3 regions of the Paraburkholderia sp. 22099 genome follow, and region 2 is predicted to be linked to each of the others. Evidence: predicted binding sites of a transcription regulator. Region 2 holds the regulator's gene; each other region holds the start of a gene.
The links. Region 2 encodes LexA, which represses DNA repair genes until DNA is damaged. Its sites were predicted from a motif close to ACTGTATNNNNATACAGT; they were not measured.
Positions count from the first base shown of each region.

Region 1: a site for LexA is predicted at 2,018-2,035, ahead of recA (recombinase RecA). Genes of this name have one in related genera too.
Region 3: a site for LexA is predicted at 1,632-1,649, ahead of ACTJLC_RS13460 (ATP-dependent helicase). Genes of this name have one in related genera too.

Region 1 is NZ_JBQEPU010000002.1:186,156-189,431, reverse strand. Features, by position in the region: gene ACTJLC_RS03105 (sensor histidine kinase) at 1-1,090, opposite strand, end outside; gene ACTJLC_RS03100 (response regulator transcription factor) at 1,101-1,883, opposite strand; gene recA (recombinase RecA) at 2,116-3,192, shown strand; gene recX (recombination regulator RecX) at 3,200-3,276, shown strand, end outside.
Region 2 is NZ_JBQEPU010000001.1:288,072-291,347, reverse strand. Features, by position in the region: gene ACTJLC_RS01250 (universal stress protein) at 1-6, shown strand, start outside; gene ACTJLC_RS01245 (DUF2939 domain-containing protein) at 68-724, opposite strand; gene ACTJLC_RS01240 (hypothetical protein) at 811-1,155, opposite strand; gene lexA (transcriptional repressor LexA) at 1,219-1,869, opposite strand; gene ACTJLC_RS01230 (sulfate ABC transporter substrate-binding protein) at 2,202-3,242, shown strand.
Region 3 is NZ_JBQEPU010000011.1:173,990-177,265, forward strand. Features, by position in the region: gene ACTJLC_RS13445 (RNA-binding S4 domain-containing protein) at 26-244, opposite strand; gene ACTJLC_RS13450 (hypothetical protein) at 552-1,007, shown strand; gene ACTJLC_RS13455 (hypothetical protein) at 1,173-1,436, shown strand; gene ACTJLC_RS13460 (ATP-dependent helicase) at 1,692-3,276, shown strand, end outside.

The sequences.
Region 1 (3,276 bases), on a different contig from region 2:
CGCGCACGGCATGGCGCGCGACCTCGGTGACCTCCACGGTGGTGAAAATCTGCCCCGACATGCGGTTCTCGGCGCGCGCCAGCGCCAGCAACTGCGTGACGAGCCGCGCCGCGTGCTCGGAACTGGTGGCGATCTGTTCGAGCGAGCGATGAACTTCCGCCGAGACGTCCTGGCGCAACGCCAGTTCCGCCTGGGTGCGCAGGCCGGCCAGCGGCGTTTTCATCTGATGCGCGGCATCGGCGATGAAGCGCTTCTGCAATTCCATGTTCTGTTCGAGGCGCGTGAGCAGATCGTTGAACGACGTGACCAGCGGCTCGATCTCGGGCGGCGCGCGGCGTGCTTCCAGCGGCGACAGATCGTCGGGGCGGCGCGCGCGGATGTGGTCCTGCAGCGCATGCAGCGGCGCGAGTCCGCGCGACAGGCCGAACCACACCAGCAGGATCGCGAGCGGCAGGATCACGAACTGCGGCAGGATCACGCCCTTGATGATGTCGTTGGCGAGCTGGCTGCGCTTGTCGAGCGTTTCGGCGACCTGCACCAGCACCGGCTGCGCGCCGGGCGTCTGCGGAAACTCGACGGTCGTATAGGCGACGCGGATGTCGTTGCCGTGCAGCACGTCGTCGCGGAATTCGACGAGGCCGGGCGGCGGGCGATCGTCCTCGTGCGGCAACGGCATGTCGCGCTCGCCGCCGACCAGTTCGCCGCGCGTGCCGAGCACCTGATAGAACAGGCTGTCGACATTGTCGGTGCGTAGAAAATCGCGCGTGGAATCGGGCAGCGACAGCTCCGCCACGCCATTCACCGGATGAATCTGGCGCGCGAGCACATAGGCGTCGGTTTCGAGCGCGCGGTCGAACGGCCCGTTGGCGATCGACTTGGCGACCAGATAGGTGACGGCGAGGCTCATCGGCCACAGCAGCAGGAGCGGCGCCAGCATCCAGTCGAGAATCTCGCCGAATAGCGAGCGCGGGCGCGCCGCGGCGGCGGCTTCGGTCTCGTCGGGCGGGGCGAACGGATTGGCGTACCGCTCGTCGCGCGCTTCGTCGAGGTCCGCCGCGTGCGCCGTGGGGCGATCTGCGCGAGCGGCCATGGGGCGTTCCCTATTTGAAATGGTGGCTCGCCGGCATCGGGCCCGACGGCGGCTCGGGTTCGGGCCCGGCGGGGGGCGGCGGCGCGCCCTCGCTCTCGCCGGCGTGGGCGTTCACGTTCGCGGGCGACGCCGCCTTCTCGAGGCAATATCCCAGGCCCCGCACAGTGATGATGCGCACGCCGCTCGGCTCGATCTTCTTGCGCAGCCGGTGCACGTAGACTTCGATCGCGTTGTTGCTGACCTCCTCGCCCCATTCGCACAGATGGTCGACAAGTTGTTCTTTCGAGACCAGGCGGCCGATGCGCTGCAGCAGCACCTCGAGCAAGCCCAGCTCGCGCGCCGACAGGTCGATCACCTGTTCGTTGACATAGGCGATGCGGCCAACCTGGTCGAACGACAGCGAGCCGTGCCGCACGACGGTCGGGCCGCCGCCCGCGCCGCGCCGGGTCAGCGCCCGCACGCGCGCCTCGAGTTCGTTCAGCGCGAAGGGTTTGGCCATGTAGTCGTCGGCGCCGAGGTCGAGGCCCTTGACGCGTTCGTCGACGCTGTCCGCGGCGGTCAGGATCAACACCGGCAGGTTCGAATTGCGCGCGCGCAGTCGGCGCAGCACCTCGAGTCCGGACATGCGCGGCAGGCCGAGATCGAGGATCAGCAGGTCGAAGGTTTGCATCGACAGGGCGGTGTCGGCCTCGACGCCGCTCTTCACGTGATCGACGGCATAGGCCGATTGGCGGAGTGATCGAACCAGACCGTCCGCGAGTATGCTGTCGTCTTCGGCAATCAGAATTCGCATGGTGCGCCAGCTTTGGCCTTGCCGGCACCTTGGGTGTCCCCGCGGCGCACAGCGGTCTCCGAAAATTATTGTGGGTGGTGGGGTAGCGCGAGAGTAAATATGCGCGTTCGCATGGAATCGTGCTTGCCAAAACCACTGTTTTTTTATACAGTGTCTGGGTTTCGTGCGCCGTTCGTTGAAAACGCGCTGCGCACCTGCCTCAGACGCCGTTCATCATAGCAAAGGACGATTCATGGAAGAAAGCAAGAAAGGCTCGGCTGGACTGACTGCTGAAAAGAGCAAGGCACTCGCTGCCGCACTCGCGCAGATCGAAAAGCAGTTCGGCAAAGGGTCGGTCATGCGGCTCGGCGCAGGTGAGGCAGTCGAAGACATCCAGGTGGTCTCAACCGGATCGCTCGGTCTCGACATCGCACTGGGCGTCGGCGGTTTGCCGCGTGGCCGTGTGGTCGAAATCTATGGCCCGGAGTCATCCGGTAAAACCACGCTGACGCTGCAGGTCATCGCCGAAATGCAGAAGATCGGCGGCACGGCGGCGTTTATCGACGCGGAACACGCGCTGGATATTCAGTACGCGGGCAAGCTCGGCGTAAATGTGAACGACCTGCTGGTCTCCCAGCCGGACACCGGCGAGCAGGCGCTCGAAATCGCCGACGCGCTGGTGCGCTCGGGCTCGATCGACATGATCGTGATCGATTCGGTCGCGGCCCTCGTGCCGAAGGCCGAAATCGAAGGCGAAATGGGCGACTCGCTGCCAGGTCTGCAAGCGCGCCTGATGTCACAGGCGCTGCGCAAGCTCACCGGCACGATCAAGCGCACGAACTGCCTCGTGATCTTCATCAACCAGATCCGCATGAAGATCGGCGTGATGTTCGGCAATCCGGAAACCACCACGGGCGGCAATGCGCTGAAGTTCTACGCGTCGGTGCGCCTGGACATTCGCCGCATCGGTTCGATCAAGAAGAACGACGAAGTGATCGGCAATGAAACGCGCGTGAAGGTCGTCAAGAACAAGGTGGCGCCGCCGTTCCGCGAAGCGATTTTCGACATTCTGTATGGCGAGGGTATCTCGCGCCAGGGCGAGATCATCGACCTCGGCGTGCAGGCGAAGATCGTCGACAAGGCCGGTGCCTGGTACAGCTACAGCGGCGAACGTATCGGTCAGGGCAAGGACAACGCGCGCGAATTCCTGCGCGAGAATCCTGATATCGCTCGTGAAATTGAAAACCGTATCCGCGAATCGCTGGGTGTGAACGCCATGGCCGAAGCAGTGACCGGGGCGGGCGCCGAAGTCGCGGGCGAAGAAGAGTAACCATCACGTGATACGCAAGGGCCGGCCGTTGTCCAATGCTGGACGCAACGCGGGCGGCCCGCGTGACGGTAACGGCGATTCGAA
Region 2 (3,276 bases):
GCTTGATGCGCAGGAAGCCTGGCAGGAAAACGGTTGCTCTTCCAGCTCCGTTCACGCGACCAGACAATCACTCGTTTAAATTGACGGCGCTCAGCTTCCATGTGAGCAAGCCTTCGCGCTGGAAGATCGCCGAATAACGTGCGTCGCCGGCGCCATGCCGGTAAGTAACGGCGAACTGGTTGAGGCCGCGATAGCTCGCCGTGGTTTCCGGCGGCTGCGGCGGCGCGGCGTTATTGTTTGCCGCGCTGTTGGCTGAGCCTCCCGCGGTGGGCGATGCAGGCACGGGCGCCGGCGCGGGTGTTGCGGGCGGATTGTTGGCCGCGGGCGGAGCAGGCGGCCGCTCGCCAGGATTGCCGCGCGGCGGCATGCCGTTCAGCAATGCCGCCACGCCGTCCGGCGTCGCATAAGCGTCTACCAGCGGCCCGATCAATGCCACGCCGATCATCGCGCCGATCGCGGCTAATGGATTGCCGTTGCCCTGCGCGTCGAGCCGGCGTGTCAGCAAGCCTGTGACCTGCTGCTTCAGGCTTTCGCGCAATGCGGGAAAGTCGACGTACTGATTGACGGTTTGCGCGTCGCGCGCGTCCGCCGCGCGCTTGAGATTATTCAGCGCGATATACGGCGACGCGTAGACGAACCCCAGCGCGGCGATCAACACGATCACAACCAGAGTGACGATCAGCGGCCGGCTGGCGCCGTGGTTCTTGCGTGTCGAAACTGCCATCGGGTGGGACTCTCCATCACGTTTGATCTAACGTGGACCGCGGCCACGCAAAAACGATCCCACGCGACAACAATATTGAAAGCCGATCAGGACTCGAATACCGCGCCGTGCACGTTGGCCTCGTCGGCGATGCAACGATCGATCATGCGGCATACGGCCTCCATGGTGCCGACCATGATGAGCCGCGACGGCCCGTGATAAACCCGAACCGGTGCGCGCCGCTCCGGCTCCGCCATATTCAACCCGGCATTCAACGACACGCGGGCAAAGGCGGGCAACGACGACGGCAAGCTCGATACCCCGTCGGGCGAGTCGAACAGCGATGGCGTGCTGACCGCGGGCGCTCCGCTCACTGAGCAGGGCACCAGCTTGCGCAGACGGCGCAGACGACCGAACTGGCGAAAGGGCAGCAGGCGGGCAAGGCGTTCCATGAGTCTCTCCAGGCGATTCAACGTTGGGGCGGCTGCGATCCGGCGAACCGGCGAGCGGGCGGGTTAAAACTCTCCGGGGCGGATCAGCCCCACGGCGATACCCTCCAGCGCGAAATCCGCGCTGCCGGTTTCAACGAAGATGTTGTCGTAATCGGGATTCTCGGCGATCAGCTCGATACCGTTCGGCCGGCGCTTCAGGCGCTTGACCGTGACGTCGTCGCCGAGCCGGGCGATGATGATCTGGCCGTCTTTCGCCTCGCTGCGTTTTTGCACCGCGAGCAGGTCGCCGTCGAAGATGCCGGCGTCGCGCATGGACAGCCCGCGCACTTTCAGCAGGTAATCGGGCTTGCTCGAGAAGAGCGCCGGGTCGCATGCGTAATGCTGCGAGATATGTTCCTGCGCGAGTATCGGGCTACCCGCGGCGACCCGGCCGATCAGCGGCAACGACAGTTGCATGATGCTCGCGTGCGGCAGCGTGAACTGGTGCGGCGAGTCTTCGGGGCTGGTGAGAAGGCGTATGCCGCGCGATGCGCCGGCCGCCAGCTCGATGACACCCTTGCGAGCGAGCGCGCGCAGATGTTCTTCTGCCGAGTTGGCCGAGCTGAAGCCCAGTTCCGCGGCGATCTCCGCGCGGGTGGGCGGAAAGCCGGTGCGTTCGATGGCCCGGCGGATCAGATCGAAAACCTGCTGCTGTCGTGCGGTGAGTTTTGTCATGGCGCCACTGTATGTATGAACAGGTGGCTGTATTTTTATACAGTATCCGGCGCAATTCAAGCTTTACTTTAAGTTCGTGCGGGCAGGCGACGAAGTGGGGTCGTGGAAACGTCCAAACCGGACGCTCCAACACCCGTTTTCGTGCTGCAACGCCTTATCTGGCTGTCATTACCACTTTTGCGTATTAAAGAATGAAGAAACATTATTTTTAATGATGAAAGCCCTTCGATAGACTGGCCTCCAGTTGGCGCCACGCACACGTGGCCGCACGCAGACGACGCAAAACAACATCACACGCCGTTTCAACGGACCACAACGCGGAGAAAGTTGGCATGAACCATCGACACACGGGGCTGGCAGGCAAGACGAAGAAACTGATCGCGGCGCTCGCCTTCGGCGCGGCAGCCGCGCTCGGCGTCGCGGGGCAGGCGCACGCCGCCGACACGACGCTGCTGAACGTGTCCTACGACCCGACGCGCGAGCTCTACCAGGACGTCAACCAGGCGTTCGGCAAGGAGTGGAAGGCAAAAACCGGCGAAACGATCACCTTCAAGCAGTCGCACGGCGGCTCGGGCGCGCAGGCGCGCTCCGTGCTCGACGGCCTGCAGGCGGACGTCGTGACCCTCGCGCTCGCCTACGACATCGACGCCCTCGCTAACAAGGGCCTGCTCGACAAGGGCTGGCAAAAGCGTCTGCCCGACAACGCATCGCCGTACACGTCGACGATCGTGTTTCTGGTGCGCAAGGGCAACCCGAAGCACATCAAGGACTGGGACGATCTGATCAAACCGGGCGTGTCGATCGTCACGCCGAACCCGAAAACCTCGGGCGGCGCGCGCTGGAACTACCTCGCGGCGTGGTCGTATGCCGCGCATCAGCCGGGCGGCAACGACCAGAAGGCGAAGGAGTTCGTCGGCAAGCTCTATAAGAATGCCGGCGTGCTCGATTCGGGCGCGCGCGGCGCGACCACCAGCTTCGTGCAACGCGGCATCGGCGACGTGCTGATCGCGTGGGAAAACGAAGCGTTCCTGTCGCTGAAGGAGTTCGGCACGGACAAGTTCGAAATCGTCGTGCCGTCCGTGAGCATCCTGGCCGAGCCGCCGGTTGCCGTGGTCGACAAGGTCGTCGACAAGCGCGGCACGCGCAAGCTGGCCGAGGCGTATCTGAACTTCCTGTACAGCGAGCAGGGCCAGGAGATCGCCGCGAAGAACTTCTACCGGCCGCGTTCGAACAAGGTGCCGGCGGAGTTGACCTCGAAGTTTCCGAAGCTGAAGCTGTACACGGTGGACGACTCGTTCGGCGGCTGGACGAACGCGCAGAAAACGCACTTCGCGGACGGCGGCGTATTCGATTCGATCTATCAGCCGCAGTAAGACCGCCGGTGCCGGCAACGGCATCGACCGAGCG
Region 3 (3,276 bases), on a different contig from region 2:
CGCGGAGTGCGCGTCCGACCGCTTGTCACGCCTCGTGGACCGCGATTCGCGTATCGCCGAGCAGCACCACCTGGCCCGCGCGAATTTTGCAGGTCTTGCGCGTTTCGACGCGGCCGTCGACGGTGACCGCGCCGTCCGCCACCATCATTTTCGCGGAGCCGCCGCTGTCCGCGAGGCCCGTTATCTTCAGCAGATTGTGCAATTCGACATAGTCGCCGGTCAGCGTGAAATCGAGATTGGGCATGGCGTTTGCGCCTTCAGACAAAGGGTTCGCATCATAAGCCACAAGCTTGCCCTGGATGAAACACAGCGTGTAGCGAAGACCTCGCGCAAGCAAATGCAAGCAGTTGTTAGGTTTATGTCGGAAAGTGAAACCTTGCGTAACACCGGTCGTGTATCGCGGACTTCACTCGTAAAGTGGGGTCCCGTAGCAAAGCCTGCTGGATTTTCCGGCAGCAGTAGACCGGGCGAGAACCGGCAGCGGCTCCAGCCTTGCGGCCGCCGCGCTCGATACGACGCCCGCGTCACAACAATCTTAGAGAGGATTAGCCATGACCAAGATTCGCACCCTCCTGATCGGTACCGCCCTCACGGCTTTTGCCGCCACTGCCGCTGTCGCGCAGACCGCGCAACCGTCCGCCGGTGTGAGCGGCCAGGCACAAGTTCAGACCCAAGGGGCCGATCTCGCGCCCGCGGCGCCGGCCGCGCAAGGCGTGCAACCGGTAACACCCGCGCCGACGGTGCTGACCGCGCCGGGTTCGACCGACCCGCTGGTCCAGAAGCGCGACGCCAATGCCAAGGCCAATGCCGAATACCGGGCGTCGAAGAAGGCGTCCAAGGCGGAGTTGAAGGAAGAGCAGAAGGCCGCCAAGTCGCAATACAAGGAACACGTGCGCGACGCCAAGATCAACCAGAAGGCGGACAAGCAGGCCGCCAGCAACGAGATGAAGATGAACATGCAGGGCCAGTCGGTCGAGCAGACCGATGGGGCCGACGTGAAGCACTAAGCCGGAGGCGGCAGGCGTGCCGGCTGATTGGGCCGGCACGCTGGCCGCAACCAGGCGCGCTTGAAAGGGTGCGGACCGGATGCTTCGCCCAGCTTGCCGCGTGACGATCTGTCCGATTCGAAGCGCGCTGGCTCGTCCCGCATCGTATTAAAACGGAGGTATCGCATGAGCATCAATCAGTCCACCAGGAACCAGCTTTGTGCCGCCCTGATCGCGGCTTGCCTGTCGTCAGTGGCGTTCGCGCAGGCGAGCGATCCGGCCGCCGCGCCCGTGACCCACGCCGACAAGAAGGCGGCCAAGGAACAGGCGAAGGCCGACAAGAAGTCGTCGGTCGCGCAAGCCAAGGCGGACAAAAAGAAGACCGAGGCTCAGGCCGACGCGGATAAGGAAAACGCCGAGGCCAAGCTGAAGGATGCGAAGAAGCAGTAGGGTTCGGCTGCGCGCGGGCGTCGACACACGTTCTGCCGTGCACGAAAAAGTGGCCTGATGCGCGGATGCGCTTCGGGCCATTTTTTCGGGCGGTCGTTTCGTGCTCGCTGGTCGTGAACGGCGTATTCGAGGGAGCGGCGCAGCGTTGAACGGCGCAAGGCTCGTGCCGCAAAAAAGGGTCGCTTGTCTGCAGTGGTTGTATGGATATACAGTGTGCGTCGCCGCACCAAATCCAATCCAACGCCAAACGCCATTTTGCCCTCCGTCGCCGAATCTCCGCCGCCGTTCGATACCGCCGCCTGGCTCGCCAAGCTCAACGACGCGCAACGCGAAGCCGTCGAATACGGCGCCGACACACCCACCGTGCCGCCGGGCGCGCTGCTGGTGATCGCGGGCGCCGGTTCCGGCAAGACCAATACGCTGGCGCACCGCGTCGCCAATCTGGTGGTGAAGGGCGCCGATCCGCGCCGCATCCTTCTGCTGACGTTTTCGCGCCGCGCCGCACTCGAAATGACCCGCCGCGTCACGCGCATCGCGGGCGCGGCGCTGGGCACGCGGGCCGCATTGGCGCAAGGGCTCACATGGTCGGGTACGTTCCATAGCGTCGGCGCGCGTCTCTTGCGCGAATACGCGGATCTGATCGGCCTTGCGCCCGCCTTCACGATCAACGACCGCGAGGATTCCGCCGACCTGATGAACCTCGTGCGCCATGAACTCGGTTTGTCGGCGAAAGAGCGGCGCTTTCCGGCCAAGAGCACCTGTTTCGCCATTTACTCGCGCGTCGTGAACACCGGCGCGTCGCTTGGTCGGGTGCTCGACAAGGCGTTTCCCTGGTGCCGCGAATGGGAAGCCGATCTGCGCATGCTGTTCGCGGCTTACGTCGAAGCGAAGCAGAAGCAGAGCGTGCTCGATTACGACGACCTGCTGCTTTACTGGTCGCACATGGCCGCCGAGCCGGCGATCGCCGCCGATCTGTCGGCGCGCTTCGATCACGTGCTGGTCGACGAGTACCAGGACACCAACCGCCTGCAGGCGTCGATTCTGCTCGCGTTGAAACCGGACGGCCGCGGCCTGACCGTGGTCGGCGACGACGCGCAGTCCATCTATTCGTTTCGCGGCGCGACCGTGCGCAATATTCTCGACTTTCCGGCGCATTTCGATCCGCCCGCGAGGCAGGTCACGCTGGAGCGCAACTACCGCTCGACTGGGCCGATCCTGGCGGCGTCGAATGCGGTGATCGAACTCGCCAGCGAGCGCTACACGAAGAATCTGTGGACCGACAAGGCGTCGGCGCAGCGCCCGCGTCTCGTCACGGTGGCCGACGAAGCCGATCAGGCCCGCTATGTCGTCGAGCAGGTGCTCGAAGCGCGCGAGCAGGGCATGAAACTCAAGTCGCAGGCGGTGCTGTTTCGCGCCGCGCATCACAGTGCCGCGCTGGAGATCGAACTGACCCGCCGCAACATTCCGTTCGTGAAATTCGGCGGGCTGAAGTTTCTCGATTCCGTACACGTGAAGGACGTGCTGGCCGTGCTGCGCTGGGCGGAGAATCCGCGCGACCGCGTCGCCGGTTTTCGCGTCATGCAGTTGCTGCCGGGCGTGGGGCCGGCCACCGCGGCGAGGGTGCTCGACGAAGTCGCCGCGCGCGCCGGCAATGGTGAGCCGGCCGGCGATGCGTCCGGCAGTGCGTCCGACCGCGCGACCAACAGCGCGACCAACAGCGCGGCCGGCGCGTTGGCCGCGTTCGCGCCGCCCGCTCGCGCGCAGGAAGACTGGCATCCGTTCGTCAAGCTCATGTCGAGCGTGTATGGGCGGCAAACGCCGTGGCCCGCCGAGTTCGAAA